3 regions of the Leptothrix mechoopdaensis genome follow, and region 1 is predicted to be linked to each of the others. Evidence: predicted binding sites of a transcription regulator. Region 1 holds the regulator's gene; each other region holds the start of a gene.
The links. Region 1 encodes sigma-54, which starts transcription at its own class of promoters, with help from an activator protein. Its sites were predicted from a motif close to TGGCANGNAANCTGCTTT; they were not measured.
Positions count from the first base shown of each region.

Region 2: the regulator sigma-54 is predicted to act here: its motif matches at 2,288-2,305, upstream of ACWA7K_RS07040 (ammonium transporter).
Region 3: the regulator sigma-54 is predicted to act here: its motif matches at 4,357-4,374, upstream of glnA (type I glutamate--ammonia ligase).

Region 1 covers NZ_CM132699.1:4,223,822-4,230,128, forward strand. The annotation lists gene ACWA7K_RS18375 (SPOR domain-containing protein) at 1-364, shown strand, start outside; gene ACWA7K_RS18380 (thiol:disulfide interchange protein DsbA/DsbL) at 408-1,073, shown strand; gene lptA (lipopolysaccharide transport periplasmic protein LptA) at 1,220-1,825, shown strand; gene lptB (LPS export ABC transporter ATP-binding protein) at 1,822-2,580, shown strand; gene rpoN (RNA polymerase factor sigma-54) at 2,608-4,302, shown strand; gene ACWA7K_RS18400 (hypothetical protein) at 4,500-4,799, opposite strand; gene ACWA7K_RS18405 (DsbA family protein) at 5,057-5,662, opposite strand; gene ACWA7K_RS18410 (hypothetical protein) at 5,856-6,307, shown strand, end outside.
Region 2 covers NZ_CM132699.1:1,582,290-1,588,596, reverse strand. The annotation lists gene ACWA7K_RS07050 (hypothetical protein) at 1-138, opposite strand, end outside; gene ACWA7K_RS07045 (hypothetical protein) at 635-976, opposite strand; gene ACWA7K_RS07040 (ammonium transporter) at 1,036-2,253, opposite strand; gene ACWA7K_RS07035 (glycosyltransferase family 2 protein) at 2,432-3,511, opposite strand; gene ACWA7K_RS07030 (DUF4287 domain-containing protein) at 3,849-4,064, shown strand; gene ACWA7K_RS07025 (VOC family protein) at 4,071-4,463, shown strand; gene ACWA7K_RS07020 (tautomerase family protein) at 4,516-4,728, shown strand; gene ACWA7K_RS07015 (hypothetical protein) at 4,725-5,231, shown strand; gene ACWA7K_RS07010 (hypothetical protein) at 5,281-5,733, shown strand; gene ACWA7K_RS07005 (SRPBCC family protein) at 5,763-6,170, shown strand; gene ACWA7K_RS07000 (methyltransferase family protein) at 6,188-6,307, shown strand, end outside.
Region 3 covers NZ_CM132699.1:3,720,902-3,727,208, reverse strand. The annotation lists gene ntrC (nitrogen regulation protein NR(I)) at 1-1,073, opposite strand, end outside; gene glnL (nitrogen regulation protein NR(II)) at 1,125-2,195, opposite strand; gene ACWA7K_RS16115 (hypothetical protein) at 2,192-2,710, opposite strand; gene glnA (type I glutamate--ammonia ligase) at 2,853-4,268, opposite strand; gene ACWA7K_RS16105 (competence/damage-inducible protein A) at 4,501-5,301, opposite strand; gene ACWA7K_RS16100 (EI24 domain-containing protein) at 5,298-6,251, opposite strand.

The sequences.
Region 1 (6,307 bases):
CAGCAGCGGCGCGGCGACGCCCGCCCCGGTCGCGCCGCCGGTGGCGGTGATCGGCGCGTCGAAGCCGGCGCCCGCCGCCGCCACGCCGGCCGCGTCGGGCACGTCAGCCCGCAGCGGCGCTGATCCGTTCCAGTACTTCGTGCAGGTCGGTGCCTACACGCGCACCGAGGAAGCCGAGCAGCAGCGCGCCAAGCTGGCCATCAACGGGCTGATCGCCAAGGTGAGCGAGCGGCCGCAGGGCAGCGGCACGATGTACCGGGTCCGGCTGGGTCCTTTCGAGGTCCGCGAGGATGCGGACCGCGCCAAGGAACAGGCCGCCGGAGCGGGCTACAGCGATGCCGCCGTGGTGCGCGTCGCCCGCTGACCGGTCGATGAATCGAAGTTCAGGAAGCAACGAGGTAACTCTGATGATGGATCGCCGTGAATGGATGCAGGGCAGTGCCGCGCTGGCGCTGCTGGGTGGCTGGGCCGGCTCGGCCTCGGCGCAGGAATTCGTCGAGGGCAAGCACTACGTGAAGCTGCAGGCCCAGGTGCCGGTGACGGCCCCGGCCGGCAAGATCGAGGTGGTCGAGTTCTTCTGGTACGGCTGCCCGCACTGCAACGCCTTCGAGCCGGCGCTGGACGCCTGGTCGAAGAAGCTGCCCGCCGACGTCGCCTTCCGCCGCGTCCACGTGGGCTTCCGCCCGAGTTTCGAGCCGCAGCAGCGCCTGTCGGCGACGCTGGAGGCGCTGGGCTGGACCGACAACTTCCAGCGCAAGATCTTCCACGCCATCCACGTGCAGCGTCAGCGTCTGGACAGGCCCGAGGAGATCATCGACTTCATCGAGAAGAACGGCGGCGACAAGGCCAAGTTCGTCGAGATGTTCAATTCCTTCGGCATGCAGGCCAAGGTGCGCCAGGGCAAGCAGCTGGCCGAGGCCTACAAGATCGACGGCGTGCCGGCGATCGGCATCCACGGTCGCTTCTACACCTCGCCGTCGCTGGCCGGCGGCGAGAACACGCCCGAGCTCGAAGGCGGCCAGCGTTGCCTGGCACTGGCCGACCAGCTGATCGCGCGCGTTCGCAAGGGCTGAGGCCCGATCGGAAGGGGTCCAGGCGGACCTCTTCCCGCCAGCCGCAGCGGGTGCGCCGTGAGGTGAACTCCCGCTTCGGTTGATGCATCAAAACCACCCGGCGGCGCAGACGTATGGCTAGAATCGTCTGCAATTTCTGTGCCGCCATGACGCCGTCCCCCACCTTCACCCCCGCCCTGCGCGCCGCCCTGACCGGGCTCGCCCTGCTGATGGCGTGCGCGCTGCCGGTCCGGGCCGAACGCGCCGATCGTGACCTGCCGCTGAGCTTCGACGCCGGCCAGCTGCGCATCGACGGCAAGCGCAAGGTGCAGGTGCTCAGCGGCGGCGTCGAGATCACCCGCGGCACGCTGGTGCTCAAGGCCGCGCTGGTCGAGCTGCGCGAGACGCCGACCGGCCAGGTCGCCGTCGCCACCGGCAGCGCCGAGCAGCCGGCGACCTTCCGGCAGAAGCGCGACGGCGTCGACGAGACGGTCGAGGGCCAGGCCCTGCGGATCGAGTACGACACCGTCACGCAGACGGTGAACTTTCAGAAGCAGGCCCAGGTGCGGCTCTGGCGCGGCGCGGTTCTGGCCGACCAGATCAGCGGCGAGACCATCGTCTATGACCATGGCCGCGACGCCTTCGAGATCCTCGGCGCAGCCCCGGCGCCCGCCGGCACGACCAGCCCCGCCGGCTCCGGCCGGGTGCGCGGCGTCGTGACGCCGCGGCCGGCCCAGCCGGGCGCGTCGGCCCCCGGTGGAGCCGGCCGTTGAGCGCGGCGAACGCCACCAGCCGACTCGAGGCCCAGGGACTGCAGAAGTCCTACGGCGCCCGCAAGGTCGTCAAGGACGTCCACCTGGCCGTCGACAGCGGCGAGGTCGTCGGCCTGCTGGGGCCCAACGGCGCGGGCAAGACCACCAGCTTCTACATGCTGGTCGGCCTGGTCCGGGCCGATGCCGGCGAGATCCGCATCGACGGCCGGCCGGTGCAGGGCCAGCCGATCCACCAGCGCGCCCGGCTCGGGCTGTCCTACCTGCCGCAGGAAGCGTCGATCTTCCGGCGCCTGACGGTCGAGGAGAACATCCGCGCCGTGCTGGAGCTGCAGCAGGACGCCAGCGGCCGGCGCGTCGACGCGGCCCACATCGAGCCGATGCTCGAATCGCTGATGGCCGACCTGTCGATCACCCGGCTGCGCCACAGCCCGGCGCCGGCGTTGTCCGGCGGCGAACGCCGGCGCGTCGAGATCGCCCGGGCGCTGGCGACCCAGCCGCGCTTCATCCTGCTGGACGAGCCGTTCGCGGGCGTCGACCCGATCGCGGTGATCGAGATCCAGCGGATCATCGGATTCCTCAAGGCGCGTGGCATCGGGGTGCTGATCACCGACCACAACGTGCGCGAGACGCTCGGCATCTGCGACCGCGCCTACATCATCAGCGAGGGCCGCGTGCTGGCCGAAGGCACGCCGGCCGAGATCGTCGAGAACCCGGATGTTCGCAAGGTCTACCTTGGCGAGCACTTCCGGATGTGACCCGCGTGTGACCCCTGGCCGACCCCCATGAAACCCTCCCTGCAGGTCCGCCTTTCCCAGCACCTGGCGCTGACGCCCCAGCTGCAGCAATCGATCCGCCTGCTGCAGCTGTCGACGCTCGAACTGCACCAGGAAGTCGAGCAGATGCTCGAACAGAACCCGTTCCTGGAAGCCGACGAGGACGCCGCTGGCGCCGATCGCCCGATGGCGCTGCCCGACGAGGGCGTGCCGGTCGCGCCGGCCGATGACGGCGGCGCTGCCGGCTCGTCCGACTACACCGCCGAGCGGGTCTCCGAAGGGCCCTCCGACAGCCCCGCCGAGTCCGCCAGCAGCGCCGCCGATGGCGACGGCGCCGGCATGGAACAGCTCGACTTCGGCGCCGCCGAGTCCACCCCCGACGACTGGGACAGCGGCCACGACCGCGAGGACTTCAACAGCCTGTCCGACAGCAGCGGCAACCGCAACGGCGCGCTCGAGGACGACGACAGCGACTGGAGCGAACGTTCCACCGCCGTGCCCAGCCTGGCCGAGCACCTGCGCGCCCAGCTGCGCGGCATGCGGCTGGCCGACGAGGACATCATGCTGGTCGAGTCGCTGATCGACTCTCTCAACGAGGACGGCTACCTGGCCGACCGGCTGGAGGAGATCGTCGAGCGGCTGGTCCAGGTCCTGAGCGGCGCGCCGCTGACCGAGGCCACCGAGGCGCAGTCGGCCTCGCTGGTCGACGACACCGTCGACGCGATCGATCCGGCGCTGCTGGCCGAACAGGCGCTGTTGCGCGAGGACCTGCTCGACCGCCTGCGCTGCGCGCTGGGCTGGCTGCAGAGCCTGGAGCCGACGGGCGTGGGCGCGCGCGACCTGGCCGAGTGCCTGGTGCTGCAGCTGCGCGAACGCGACGCGACGCCGGCGCGCGACGCCGCGATCCGCATCTGCCGCGACCACCTCGACCTGCTGGCGCGCCGCGACGTGCGCAAGCTGACCGTCGCGCTGGGCGTCGACGAGGACCTGATCCGCGATGCGCAGAGCCTGATCGTCACGCTCGAACCCAAGCCCGGCCGCCGCTTCGCCCGCGCCGAGGCCAACATCGTCGTGCCCGACGTGATCGTGCAGAAGTCGGGCCGCGGCTGGAAGGTCGTGCTGAATCCGGACGTGATGCCCAAGCTGCGCATCAACGACATGTACGCGCAGGTGCTGCGCCAGCACCGCAGCCAGCGCAACGGCGGCGGCGGCGACAACGGCGCGACGCTGTCGGCGCGGCTCCAGGAGGCGCGCTGGTTCGTCAAGAACATCCTCCAGCGCTTCGACACCATCCAGCGGGTCTCGCAGGCCATCGTCGAACGCCAGAAGGCCTTCTTCACCCACGGCGAGATCGCGATGAAGCCGCTGGTGCTGCGCGAGATCGCCGACGAGCTGGGCCTGCACGAGTCGACCATCTCGCGCGTGACGACGGCCAAGTACATGGCCACGCCGTTCGGCACCTTCGAGCTGAAGTACTTCTTCGGCAGCTCGCTCAACACCGAGGCCGGCGGCAACGCGTCGAGCACGGCGGTGCGGGCGCTGATCAAGCAGTTCGTGGCCGCCGAGGACCCGAAGAAGCCGCTGTCGGACAGCCAGCTCAGCGCGATGCTGGAAGAGCAGGGCATCCAGGTCGCCCGCCGCACGGTCGCCAAATATCGCGAAGCACTGAAGATCGCCCCCGCGAACCTGCGCAAGGACATGTGACATGTCTGGGGCGGCCCGTTGGCACCAGCCCGTCGGACACGGGGTGTCCGACCTACCGAAAGACGTCGGCCGATGGCGACGCGGCCGGGCGTCTTGAACCCGGTCCGGATTCGTTCAAACGGCAGGTCGGACACCCCGTGTCCGACGGGTTTCGTTCAACCGGTAGGTCGGACACCCCGTGTCCGACGGGCTGGTGGCTATTGCTGCTGCGCCAGCTGCTCCGCATAGCGCGTGGCCGGGCGCAGGCTCTGGTGGGCCTGGGCGCGGCTGCGGCGCAGGAAGTCTTCGGCCAGGCCGCTCAGTTCGGGGTTGCCGCTGGCGCGGCACAGGCTCATGACGGCACGGGCGTATTCGGCCGGGCCGAGCATCAGGTTGACGTCGATGTCTTCGCCGGTCTCGTGCAGCAGCAGCGCGTGGATGCGCTGGACGAGCGCGATGCGCGGGTCTTCGGTCGTGACGGTGGCGGCGGCGATGGTGGCAGTGGCGGTGATCGGCATGGTGCGTGGCTCCCTGGCCTGCTCTCCATGCAGATGACGTGCCCGTTTCGCCGGCCCAAACCGCCAAACTGAAACTGCAATCGATGCCGTGCGACAACGCACGATCCAGGTTCAGGGTAAGCACCGACCGTGTGCGCGGGCCGTGCCGCCGTTCACACCCTGGCCAACCCTCGCGGCCCGTGCCTCGGTGGCGGGCCCGACGGGCGTGTGCACCGAACTGCGGCAGCGCGGCGCCGAGCGCACCAAGGTGCGACAGCTCAGCGGTCGCCCGACAGCCAGCGATCGATCTGGTGCTTGCGGTCGTTGCCCCAGAAGGGCTCGCCGTCGACGATGAAGAAGGGCGCGCCAAACACGCCGGCGGCGATGGCGGCGTCGTTCTCGGCGCGCAGCCGATCCTTCCAGGTCGGGTCGGCGCAGACGGCGGCGGTCTGTTCCGGCGCGATGCCGAACTCGGCCGCGAGCCCTTGCAGCGCGGTCATGTCGTTGAGCGCGATGCCGCGGGCGAAGTAGCCGCGCAGGCCGGCGTGGGCCCAGGCCACCGCCCGTTGCGGATCCTGGCTGTCGAGCCACCAGAACAGCCGCGCGGCGTTGTGGCTGGCGATCGGGAAGGGCGAGGGCATGGCCATCGGCACGCCTTCCATGCGGGCCGAGCGGGCGAAGTCGCGCAGCGAGTACTCGCGCTTGATCGGGTAGGACACGGGGCTCTTCAGCTCGGCGGCCTGGAAGGTGACGCCCAGCAGGATGGCGTGCCAGCGCACCGGCCGGCCGTGGCGCGCGGCCAGCGCCGCGATCCATTCGGAGGCGATGTAGGCGTAGGGCGACGAGAAGTCGAAATAGAACTCGATCGGTGCGGGGGCGTTCATGGCGCGGACCATATGGCGCGGATGCGACAGCGTCCATCCGCAGCCGTCCGGGGTCTGCGGCGTCGGCGCGACAGCGGCGCCGACATTGCAGCGTCCTGACCACGGTTCGGGCGATCGGACCCCGCTATCTGGGGGCGCGCCGATTCTTGACCTTCCTCATGCCGGGTCCAGCGTGGCTGCCTAGCATCGGTCCATGCCCGACCTGCTGATCACGCTGGCCTGCACCGCGCTGGCGCTGGCCCTGCGCCCCTGGCGCTCCCTGTCCGGCGAAGGACCGCCGTGGCCCTGGCTGGCCTGGTGGCTGACGCTGCCGCTGTTCTGGGCCAGCGACCGGCTGGCCGGCGCGCTGATCCAGCCGATGTCGGGCGTGCCGCTGCTGGTGCTGATGACCGGTTGGCCGCTGGCCGTGCTGGCGCTGCTGCCGACCGCGCTGCTGACCGCCTGGCTGGGCGGGCTGGATCCCTGGGAGACCCTGCACCGCCTGGTCTGGCTCGGCCTGGTGCCCGCCGGCCTGACCGTGCTGCTCGGCGCGGCCGTGCGGCGCTGGCTGCCGCACCACCTGTTCGTCTACATCCTGGTGCGCGGTTTCGGCATGTCGCTGCTGGCGCTGACGATGGCCGGCCTCGGCGCGCTGGCCGTCGACGG
Region 2 (6,307 bases), 2.4 Mb from region 1:
CGATGAATCGACCTTGTAGATCAGCGACACGGCCGCGCCATTGGCGCGCTGCAGGTTCAGCACATCCGGATAGTCGGCGCGTGCAAGGTCGGCAAGGCCCAACAGCAGGGTCGACGACAGCAGGATCATTCTTTTCATGGGCATGTTTCCTTCCATACGCTGGTGCACCCGTCCGCCGCCGGGCGCGGCTCACGACGCCCGCGTTGCCATGCCTTGCTGATCCGGTTGCGCGGCAATGGACCGAGAAACCAGACATCGGCTCTGGCTGCCCCGCATCAGATAACCCTTGGCGTATTCTTCGATATCCCGTGAATACTGCTGCCAGATTCCCACCTGACCCCGACCCTTCCTGTTGGCTTCGGATGGAGCCGCATGTTCACGGCGGTCAAGAACATCCAGAATCTCTTGAAAGTCATTCTTTCTCTAGCGATTACTTTCCAGGATCACTGGGAAACCCCGGAACGACGAAAAATGCGAAGCGCGATTCTCTGGATCCGCCGCCGTCGGTTCCACTGCAAAGTTCATCTATTCGAGTAGCAAGAACGTGTGGACGAAACTCGCCAACATCGGGTAATCACTTACCCGCTTTCACCCATCGGATAAACAGGAGAACGCCACAAGGCCGGACGTCCGGTCATCTCAAGCCGCCCACATACCGCCCCAGCAACCCCTGAGCCGGACGCAGGGCGGCTTCACGCCCGGGACTGGAGGAGGCATCGAGCGGCATCGGCCCGCTGTTGGCCGCTGGCGTTTCCCGGGCGGCAGGCGGGAACAGCGCCGCCTGCAGCTTCAGCGCCCAGCCTTGCAGGTCGGGGTGATCCCGTTCGGCCAGCGCGAGCCGGATGATCTCCCTCGCGTAGGTCGCGTCGCGCACCAGCCATTCGATGTCGGTGACCCGGCCGATCTTGCGGCGCATGGCCACGTGCAGATGGGCGGCGATGCCGAGCTTGTCGCTCTCGCTCAGGCGTTCGGGCATGGGAGCTGTGGGGTTGGACATGGAAGGGTCCCTGCTTCAGGCGCGCCGGATGGCCGGCCTCATTCGACGCGTTCGCCGTGCTGGCTCAGGTCCAGCCCGGCATGTTCCTGGCGGGCCGTCACCCGCAGGCCGACGGTCACGCCGACCACGCCCAGGATCAGCGCGGTCGCGACCGCGCTGTAGACCGCCACGGCGCCCACCGCGATGGCCTGGGTCAGCACCGAGCCGGTGGCGCCGCCGATGTGCGGGTCGGCCAGTGCGCCGGTCATCAGCGCCCCCAGCAGTCCGGCCACGCCATGCACGCCGAACACGTCCAGGCTGTCGTCGGCGCCCAGCATCCGCTTCAGCCCGGTGGCGCCCCAGTAACACGCGACACCCGCCAGCGCGCCGATCAGCACCGCCGAGGCCGGCGTGACGTAGCCCGACGCCGGCGTCACCGCGACCAGCCCGCCGACCGCGCCGCTGCACAGGCCCAGCAGCGTGGGGGTGCCGCGCACCAGCCACTCGGCCACCATCCAGGCCAGCGTGCCCGCTGCCGCCGCCATCTGCGTGTTCAGGATCGCGATGCCCGCGCGGCCATCCGCCGCCATCGCCGAACCGCCGTTGAAGCCCATCCAGCCGACCCACAGCAGGCCGGCACCGGTCAGCGTCCAGCCCAGGTTGGCCGGCATCAGCGGCACCTCGCCATAACCCAGCCGCCGCCCCAGGATCACCGCCGCGACCAGCCCGGCCACCCCGGCGTTGACGTGGACCACGGTGCCGCCGGCAAAGTCCAGCGCGCCCATCGCGCCCAGCCAGCCGCCCGGCCCCCAGACCCAGTGGGCGACCGGCGCATAGACCGCGACGCTCCAGAGCGCCATGAACCACAACAGGGCGGCAAAGCGCATGCGTTCGGCGAACGCGCCCACGATCAGGGCAGGCGTGATGACCGCGAAGCTCAGCTGGTACATCACGAACACCGCCTCCGGCACCGTCGGCGCCAGCGGGTGTACGCTGACCTGTCCATGCGCAAGATCGGTCCGCAGCGTCTCCAGCCAGGCCGCACCCAGATCCCCCAGCCAGCCCTGGCCCGGCCGGAACGCCAGGCTGTAGCCCACCGCGAACCACAGCATCGACACGACCGCACAGGTCGCCAGCACCTGCGCCATCGTCGCCAGCAGGTTCTTCTTGCGCACCATCCCCGCATAGAACAGGGCCAGCCCCGGCAAGGTCATCAGCAGCACGAGCACGGTGGCGACGAGCATCCAGGCGGTGTTGCCGGTGTCGAGGGTGGGCATGGGGAAGAGGGACGGGAGTGGCGGATGGCTCGAAGTTGCAAATTGCGGGCCGGGTGTGAGGGCGGTGCGCCCAAGGCCCCTTCACTGTCCAGTTGCGCCAGCGATCGTCCAGAAGGCAAGAAGGTCACGTCCCGCACCCCTCCCGCCGTTCCGCATCGAACCGCGCCAGTCGCGCCCTTCAGGTTGCGTATTTCTTCAGCGCCCTGAATCTCTTGAACATGAACAATGGCAGGTGAGAAGCCAGCCAACTCTTCAAGTGCAATCGGGCCTTGTGCCTGGATTTGACGCTTCGACTCGCGTCGATGATCTTCACATACTGATCGACGATTTCAGCATAGAGACTGCTGTTCTTGTCCCGCTTCAGTCTTGCCACCACCAGATCACGCAGGAAGGCGCTCTCGAATCTCGGCTTCAAGCAGTCCCTGAGATAGAAGATCCGGTTGAATTCATCGTCAGGGAAAAGACTGCACATCTTCTTGAAGAAAGCGATCCGGCTCTTCGACATGGTGGCACTCCAGGATGTCGAATCGCCATGCATGCACCAGACATAGACCGTCTTCGGAAGAAAATGGCTAGAGTATCCCGCCCTGAACAACCGAATGAACAGATCCTCGTCCTCATAACCGCGAAACTGTGAGTCAAAGCCGCCCACCGCGTCAAATGCATCCTTCCTAACAAGAACCGATGAAGGCGTGATCATGAGGTCACGGGAAAGTATCAACGATATGTGGCCACGTTTCGGATGCTGACCTGGCTGGCTGGACATCAAAGATTCCGAGTTGATCGTGTTGCCATGCGCATCAGCATGACAGAAGTCCCCGTAAACATAGCCGAAGTACGGGTCATCTTCCGGAATGGCATTGACGAGATCAAGAATATGATTCTTGAGAAAGAAGTCATCCTGATCGAGAAAGCAGATGTACTCTGCAGTGGAAGCTTCAACCCCGGCATTTCTGGCGCCGCCTTGCCCGGTGTTGGCTTGGTTGATGACCGAGAAACCGTAGAGCTTGCTCAGTTCGAGCAACTTCAATGCCTCTTCCTCAGTAGACCCGTCGTTGACGACAAAGAACTCGTGGGCAGGATAACTCTGCTGCTTCACGCTCTCGATCGCACGTTCGATCCAGGCAGAACCGTTATAGAACGGGATGACGACACTGACGGTAGGTTTCATTTTGAACGCGACGCGAAATCGATGCTGTTGATGCAAATACCAGAACTGATCATCATCCGCCCACAGGCCACCCTTGAAAACGTCCACCTTGGCAGATATTTTCGTCAGAACTCTGGCATTGACAGGCTATTGATGTGAAAACGATCAGATGGGTCGGATTGTGTTTTCGAAAATCCGTTAGCACATGACAAATATGTTTGTACATCTACAAGAAACATGCACTCCCGTTATATTGGTTATTGACACCCATAAACCAATACAGTAGCCAGCAAAGGGCGACAACCGCTGCGCAAGCCCGGAAAATCCGGGCGCTCAGCACCCGTGCTCGCCGCCTCATCGAAATCCCTGATCCGCCAACCCGAGCCGGAAACCGCGCCCCGCTGCCGCAACAATGGGGAGCCCGTCGACTCCGAAAGTGCCCGACATGCCCGACACCGCCAAGCCCAAGGGACCCGCCTCCTACTTCCCGTCGATCGAGAAGACCTACGGGCAGCCGGTGGACCACTGGCTGCGCATCCTGGACGGCTTGCAGCACCTGAAGCACATGGAGCAGGTGGCGCATCTGAAGGCCGAACACGGCATCGGGCATGGCCATGCGAATGCGCTGGTGGCCCATCACCGGGCGACGTCGCAGACGTAGTCCGCCATGGCGCAGCACCTGAGCCTGATCTCGCTGCTGGTCGACGACCAGGACGCCGCGCTGGCGTTCTATGTCGGCACGCTCGGCTTCACGTTGATCGAGGACACCTGGCAGCCGGCGCAGGCCAAGCGCTGGGTGGTCGTTGCGCCGCCCGGGTCGCGCGAGTGCCGGATCCTGCTGGCGCGTGCCAGCGACGAGGCCCAGCGTGCGCGCATCGGCGACCAGACCGGCGGCCGGGTGTTCCTGTTCCTGCAGACCGACGACTTCTGGCGCGATTTCCACGCCTGGCGCGCTCGCGGCGTCGAGTTCGTGCGCGAGCCGAAGGTCGAGCCCTACGGCACCGTGGCGGTGTTCCGCGATGTCAGCGGCAATCTGTGGGACCTGATCCAGCCGGCCTGAAACATCGACCTCGGCCGCGCCGACGTCGCCCTATCCCACGGAGCCCTGAACCATGCCCCTCATCACCGTCCACCTCGCCCGCCGCGACCCGCCGACGCCTGCGGACAAGAAGGCCGAGCTGATCGCCGGCATCACCGACCTGCTGGTGCGCACGCTCGACAAGCGGGCCGAGGACGTGACCGTGCTGATCGAGGAACTGGACCCCGACAACTGGGGCCAGGGCGGCATCACCGCCAGCGAGATCCGGCGTCGGCGGTTGGCGTGAGGCCGGCCGGACAGAGCGGGCTGCGCGGGGCGGCGCTGATCACGTCGGTGCTGATCGTGTCGGCCCTGATCACGTCGGCCCTGATGCTGGCCGCCTGCGGTGGCTCGGGTGGCAGCGACGAGGTCGCCACGCAGGACGTCACGATGACGTTCTTCCGGGCCGTGCCGGCCGGCACGCACGTGATCCGCAGCAGTTCCGAGCTCGACACGTTCTGGGCTGCCACGCCCTTCCAGACCTGGCCGATCGGCCTGCTGTCGAGCGAGCCGGCCAAGCCGGTCTACGACTACGGCACCCAGGCGGTGATCGGGCTGTCGCTCGGGGTCGGCAAGTGGTGCTTCAAGCCGGTCATCACGGCGGTCACGCGGCAAGGCAACGACCTGGTCGCGCGCTACCGTGTGCCCACCGGCAGCACGCTGGCCTGCCTGCGCGACGGGCCGCTGATCGCGTTCGCGCTGGTGCCGTCCTTCTCCGGCACGGCCACCTTCGTGCAGGACACGAACTGATCGCGCGATCATCGGCCCCACGCTTTCGCAACCAGAACCGCACGAGAACATGCCACAAGGCCAACACGTCCGATCCCTGTTCCTGGCGCTCGCGCTGGGCACCTTCAGCCTGGCCTGCGCGGCCGACGACTTCAAGCGCAGCCCCCTGCCCTTCGACCACCCGCTGATCGGCGCCTGGCGGATCGATGTGCCGGGCACCGGCTGCCATGAGGTCTACACGATCAACCCGGACGGCACGACCGCCGTGACCAGCGGCCAGCAGGCGGCCGAGAGCGAGTTCGTCATCGACGTGAAGCCGTCGCCGCGTGGCTTCTACAAGTGGGTCGACAAGCTGGTGAAGGACAACGGCCTGCCCGACTGCATGGGCTCGGTCATGACGGTCGGCCACGAGGCGACCAACTTCATCATCGTCCACCCCTCGCGGCCCGAGTTCCTGATGTGCTCGGACGAGAGCCTGTCGGCCTGCATCGGCCCGTTCCGCCGCATCGGTCAGGCGACCTGAGCGCCGGCCATTCACCCCTGGAGACACCCATGACCATCACCGTCTCGACCCATGTCCGCGCCCCCGTCGCCGAGGTATGGCGCGCCTACGTGACCCCCGCCGACATCGTGCAATGGAACACCGCCTCGCCCGACTGGCACACCACGCGCGCCGAGGTCGACCTGCGGGCCGGCGGCCAGTTCTCGTCGCGCATGGAAGCCAAGGACGGCAGCTTCGGCTTCGACTTCGCCGGCACCTACACGGTGGTCGTGCCGCACGAGCGCATCGAATACGACTTCGGTGACCGCCACGGCGTGGTCGTGTTCAGCCCCGATGCCGAGGGCGTGACGGTCAGCGTCACCTTCGACCCCGAGAACCAGTTCCCGCAAGAGCAGCAGCGCCAGGGCTGGCAGGCCATCCTGGACAGCTTCGCGCGCCACGTGCAGGCGGGCGCCTGAGGGACGGCGACGCGACCATGTCCCGCCTCGACCACAAGATCCCGCCGCCCGTCGTCGGCGCCCTGATCGCGCTGGCGATGTGGGCCCTGGCGAAGCTCGGTCCGGCATTCGGCCTGCCACCGGGGCTGCGCATCGTC
Region 3 (6,307 bases), 500 kb from region 1:
TTCTCCAGCTGGCGCACGTTGCCGGGGAACTCGAAGCCGACGACCAGCGCCATCGCCGCGTCCGACAGCTTCTTGGTCTCGACGCCCAGTTCCTTGGCGCTGCGCTGCAGGAAGTGGCGGGTCAGCGAGGGGATGTCCTCGCGCCGCTCACGCAGCGCCGGCAGGCGCAGCCGGATCACGTTGAGGCGGTGGAACAGGTCTTCCCGGAACGCGCCGTCGCGCACCCGTTCTTCCAGGTTCTGGTGCGTTGCCGCGATCACGCGGACGTTGGACTTCAGCGGCGCATGGCCACCGACGCGGTAGAACTGGCCGTCCGACAGCACCCGCAGCAGCCGGGTCTGCAGGTCGAAGGGCATGTCGCCGATCTCGTCGAGGAACAGCGTGCCGCCCTCGGCCTGCTCGAAGCGCCCGCGCCGGGTCGCCTGCGCGCCGGTGAAGGCGCCGCGCTCGTGGCCGAACAGCTCGCTCTCGAGCAGGTCCTTCGGGATCGCCGCCGTGTTGATCGCGACGAAGGGCCCGCCCTGACGCGGGCTGTGCTTGTGCAGCGCCCGCGCGACGAGTTCCTTGCCGGCGCCGGACTCGCCGGTGATCAGCACCGTGACGTTGCTCTGGCTGAGGCGGCCGATGGCGCGGAACACGTCCTGCATCGCCGGCGCCTGGCCGAGCATCTCGGGCACTTCGCTGGCGTGTTCGTCGACGCTCTCCTCGCGCTGGCTCTCGTCGACCGCACGCCGGATCAGCTCGACCGCCTTGGGCAGGTCGAAGGGCTTGGGCAGGTACTCGAAGGCGCCGCCCTGGAAGGCCGACACGGCGCTGTCCAGGTCGGAGTAGGCCGTCATGATGATGACCGGCAGGCCGGGCAGGCGCTCCTTGACCTTGGCGAGCAGGTCGAAGCCCGAACCGCCGGGCATGCGGATGTCGCTGACCAGCACCTGCGGCTCGTCGTCCTCGAGCGCGGCCAGCACGTCGCGCGGGTTGGTGAAGCTGCGCACCGGCAGCTCCTCGCGCGCCAGGGCCTTCTCCAGAACGAAGCGGATGGATTGGTCGTCGTCAACGATCCAGATGGGTTTCATGCGTGGGCTGTCCTGGCTGAGCCACTCCGGGCGACGGACCACGCAGGCCCGTCACGGCAGAGGGATCTGAATCTTGAACACCGTGCGCCCCGGTTCGCTCTCGCATTCGATCAGGCCCTGGTGCTGCTGCACGACGTCCTGCGCCAGCGTCAGTCCGAGGCCCGAACCGCCGTCACGTCCGGTGACCAGCGGGAAGAAGATGCGATCGCGGATCTCGGCGGGCACGCCGGGTCCGTTGTCCTCGATATGCAAGTCCAGTGCCAGTCGATAGCGGGTCCGGCCGATCGTGACCTGGCGCGAGGCCCGCGTGCGCAAGACGATGCGCGCCTTGCCGTCGGCGATCTCCCCGGCCAGCGCCTGGGCGGCGTTCTGCGTGATGTTGAGGACCGCCTGGATCAGCTGCTCGCGGTCGCCGCGGAACTCGGGCAGCGAGATGTCGTAGTCGCGCACGATCTCCAGCCCCTTCGAGTGCTCGGCCAGCACCAGCGAGCGGACCCGCTCCAGCACCTCGTGGATGTTGACGTCGGCGACCACGCGCGGCCGCCGGTGCGGTGCCAGCAGCCGGTCGACCAGGGCCTGCAGCCGGTCGGCCTCGTGGATGATGACGCCCGTGTATTCGGTCAGCGACTTGTTGTCGAGCTCCATCTCCAGCAGCTGCGCCGCGCCGCGGATCCCGCCCAGCGGGTTCTTGATCTCGTGGGCCAGGTTGCGGATCAGCTCCTTGGTCATCCGGGCCTGGTCGAGCGTGCGGCTCTCGCGGTCCTGACGGGCCTGCTGCTCGATCTCGACCAGCTCCAGCAGCACCTGCTCGCCGTGGCCGATCTGGGTCAGGATCGCGTGGACCGGCAGCGGCTCGCCGCCGGTGGCGCTGCGGCGCATCTGGGCTTCCAGCCGGCCGGTGGCGTATTCGTTGTCGACCACCGACCGGAAGGTGCTCTGCAGCAGCGAGGGGTCGATGAACCAGTCGAAGATGCGCGACTTCTGCAGCGTGCGCCGGGGCAGGCCCAGCGTGGCCTCGAAGGCCGCGTTGACGAACACGCAGCGGCCGTCCGCGCGCAGCACGGCGACCATGGTGGCGAGGTGATCGAAGGCGTCGTAGCCCGGTCCGCGCAGAAGGCTCATGGCGTGGCTGCTCCCAGCTTGGCGAGTTCACGCCGGATCGCGGCGACGTCCGCTTCCTTGCGCGAGACGGCGGCCCGCAGCTCGTTCTGGCGCTCGGCCGGCGCGGTGGCGGCGTCCTTCAGGTCCTTCTGCAGCTGCGCCAGCCGTTCTTCCTCGCGGCGCAGCTCGCCGTCGAGGATGCGGCGCGCGTCGGTGTCGCGCGCGCGCTGTTCGGCCGGATCGATGCGGGCGCCCTCGTTGCCGCCGCTTCGGGCTGCCGGCGCCGCTGCGGTGCCGGATGCGGCGGCACCGCCCGATGCGGCCGCCTTCGGCGCTTCCGGACGACGGGTCTGCACGACGGTCACGGCCGCGCCTTCCAGCGTCTTGCAGCCGCGCTCGGCGGCCTCGCGCACGCTGATCTGGTCGGTGTAGAGGTTGCCCGGGCAGCGGTAGACCGAGCGGTCCTGGGCCTGCGCCGGCGCGACGGGAAAGCCGCTCCCGCAGGCCAGCACCAGGGGCACGAACCAGGGGGTCACGGAGGGCCGAATTCGGGTCATGGAAGGCATCGCGGGGCAGTATCGCCCAGCCATCCGGGCAAAAAAAAGACGGCCCCGAAGGGCCGTCCGTGCGCATGTCATGGCGCGTGAGCTGCCGGGGCCGCAGGGCCGCCGGGCGGCATCACAGCGTGTAGTACATGTCGAACTCGATCGGATGCGTGGTCATGCGCATGCGCTGGACTTCCTGCATCTTCAGGTCGATGTAGGCGTCGATGTAGGAGTCGGTGAACACGCCACCCTTGGTCAGGAAGCCGCGGCCCTTGTCCAGGTACTCGAGGGCCATTTCCAGGCTCGAGCACACGGTCGGGATCTTCGCGTCCTCTTCCGGCGGCAGGTGGTACAGATCCTTCGTGGCGGCTTCGCCCGGGTGGATCTTGTTCTCGACGCCGTCCAGGCCGGCCATCAGCAGCGCGGCGAAGCCCAGGTACGGGTTCATCAGCGGGTCCGGGAAACGCGCCTCGACGCGACGGCCCTTCGGGTTCGCGACGTAGGGGATGCGGATCGAGGCCGAGCGGTTCTTGGCCGAGTAGGCCAGCTTCACCGGGGCTTCGTAGCCCGGGACCAGGCGCTTGTAGCTGTTGGTGCCGGGGTTGGTGATCGCGTTCAGCGCGCGGGCGTGCTTGATGATGCCGCCGATGTAGTACAGCGCGAAGTCGCTCAGGCCGGCGTAGCCGTCACCGGCGAACAGGTTCTTGCCGTCCTTCCAGACCGACTGGTGAACGTGCATGCCGCTGCCGTTGTCGCCGACGATCGGCTTGGGCATGAACGTGGCGGTCTTGCCGTAGGCGGCGGCCACGTTGTGGATGATGTACTTCTGCAGCTGGACCCAGTCGGCGCGCTGGATCAGCGTGCTGAACTTGGTGCCGATCTCCATCTGGCCGGCGTTCGCGACCTCGTGGTGGTGGACTTCGACGGGGATGCCGACCGATTCCAGGATCAGGCACATCTCCGAGCGCATGTCCTGGCCGCTGTCGACCGGGGGCACCGGGAAGTAGCCGCCCTTGACGGAGGGACGGAAGCCCTTGTTGCCGTGCTCGTAGTCCTTGCCGGTGTTCCAGGCGGCTTCCTCGGCTTCGATCGAGCAGAAGGAACCGGACATGTCGGCGCCCCAGCGCACGCTGTCGAACACGAAGAACTCGGGTTCCGGACCGAAGTAGGCGGTGTCGCCCAGGCCGGTCGACTTCATGTAGGCCTCGGCGCGCTTGGCCAGCGAGCGCGGGTCGCGCTCGTAGGGCTTGCCGTCGGCCGGATCGATGACGTCGCAGGTCAGGATCAGCGTCGACTCTTCGAAGAAGGGGTCGATGTTGGCGGTGTTCGGGTCGGGCATCAGCTGCATGTCCGACGCTTCGATGCCCTTCCAGCCGGCGATCGAGGAGCCGTCGAAGGCGTGGCCCGAGGTGAACTTGTCTTCGTCAAAAGCAGAAACGGGCACGGAAACGTGTTGTTCCTTGCCGCGGGTGTCGGTGAAACGGAAGTCGACGAACTTGACTTCGTTTTCCTTCACCATCGACATCACGTCGGCGACGGTCTTGGCCATCAGGAGGCTCCTAGCGAGATGGAAGAGATGGAAGTGACGGGGTAATGTGCGGTCGATCTGGGCGCGAGCGCCGAGACGGCGGGGAAATTTAGCAGAAAGCGTGCCCGCGCCCGAGTCCGGTGCAATGCCCGGATGCCCGTCGGCGCCCAGGTGTCGGCTTCACGCGGCAGGTCGTGTCGGATGCCCGGATTGCGCACCAGAAATGGGCAATCAAATGCACCGACATGGTGAATCAGGGTCGCACCATTTCGGGGCCCAGTTCGGCGCCGAAGCGTCGCAGGCCGTCGATCAGCGCGACGTAGGCGGCCGACAGCGTCTCGCCGTCGCGGCCCTTGACGCCCAGCTCGATGTGGCGGCCGTGGACCGGATGGTCGACGCTCGGCAGGCTGAACACCTTGACCGGCGGAAAGCGCGCCTCCAGCTCGATCATCAGCGGCGTCAGGCTGGCCTCCATCGAACCGTAGACGACCACCGAACGCTCGACCTGGGCAGCGCCGCCGTGCAGGTGGGCGTAGGGGCCGTCCAGCAGCGCCTCGATCATCGGGTGCGCCATCACCGGGAAGCCCGGCACGAAGTGGACGTGGCCGACCGAGAAGCCGGGGATCTGGTTGTAGGGGTTGGCGATGATCGTCGCGCCCTCGGGGAACACGCCCATGTTCAGGCGGTGGACCGTGTCGGGGTGATCCGGATCGTCCGGCCAGCCCTTCTCGGCGGCCATCAGGCGCACGCGGGCCATGATCAGCTCGCGTGCCTCGGGGTGCAGCGCCAGCGGCCGGCCGAGCGCGGCGGCGGCGCACTGGCGGGTGTGGTCGTCGGGCGTGGCGCCGATGCCGCCGCAGCTGAAGACCACGTCGCCGCTGTCGAACGCGGTGCGCAGGATCGCGGTGATGCGCGCCGGGTCGTCGCCGACGTAGTGCGACCAGGCCAGCGCCAGGCCACGTGCCGACAGCAGCTCGATGACCTTGGCGAGGTGCTTGTCTTGGCGCTTGCCGGAGAGGATCTCGTCGCCGACGATGATGAGTCCGAAGTTCATGGTGCGGGCGTGGGGCTGTTCGGGTTGGAGGCAGGGGGCGGCGGCAGCGCGACCGGCGGATCGGCCGCCAGTGCGGGCAGCGGCGGCAGGTCGTCGACGGGGCGCGGGTTGGATGCGGCAGACGCCGCAGGCGAGGGCGGCACGATCTCCGGGAAGCTGCGCGTGCGCAGGTCGGCCAGCGCGGCCAGCGCGTAGTGCGCGAACCAGGCCGAGGCGAACGCGAACACCAGCGTGTAGAGCCAGACGAAGGCCGGCAGCAGCAGCGGCATCATCGGCAGCGCCATCGCGCCGGTGGCCCAGATCAGCGACGGCGCCGCGCCCAGGTAGCCGGTGATCAGGCCGATCGCCAGCAGTGGCAGGCGGTGCTGGTGCATCAGCAGCACCCGCTCCTCGCGGCTGGCGTGGTCGGCCAGCGCGTCGTAGCTCATCAGCCGCATCGCCAGCCAGCCCCAGATCAGCGGCGGCAGCACCAGCGCCAGCGGCGGGATCAGCCACAGTGGCATCGACGCGACCAGCATCAGCAGCGCCAGCAGCGTGTTGAACAGCGAGCCGGCCAGCGAGCCCAGCCAGTGGCCACCGCGCTTGCGGGCCAGGTCGGGGAAACGCCGCCGCGCGACCAGGTCGACGATCGCGCTGCTCATGAAGACGGAGACCAGCAGCAGCGAGGCGATCAGCAGCACCGGGATCGACAGCGCCACCACCACCAGCGGGCCGATGACGCTGCGGAAGCGCCCGCCGCTGATCTCGTTGAACCAGCCCGACAGGGGGGCCAGCCACGCGATGCTGTCGATCCACAGCCGGACCGCGTCGATCGCGGGCTCCCAGAAGAACCACGCGAGGCCGAAGGCGGCCGCGCCGGCCACCACCACGGGCATCAGCGACAGCACGATCACGCGCGGGTGCAGACAGTAGGCGGCGGCGCGCCAGCAGGCATTCATCACGGTCAACATGGGCCGGGAGCATAGCGGCGCCCCGGGTCTGGACCCGGTCTGCGGGCAAACCCTGT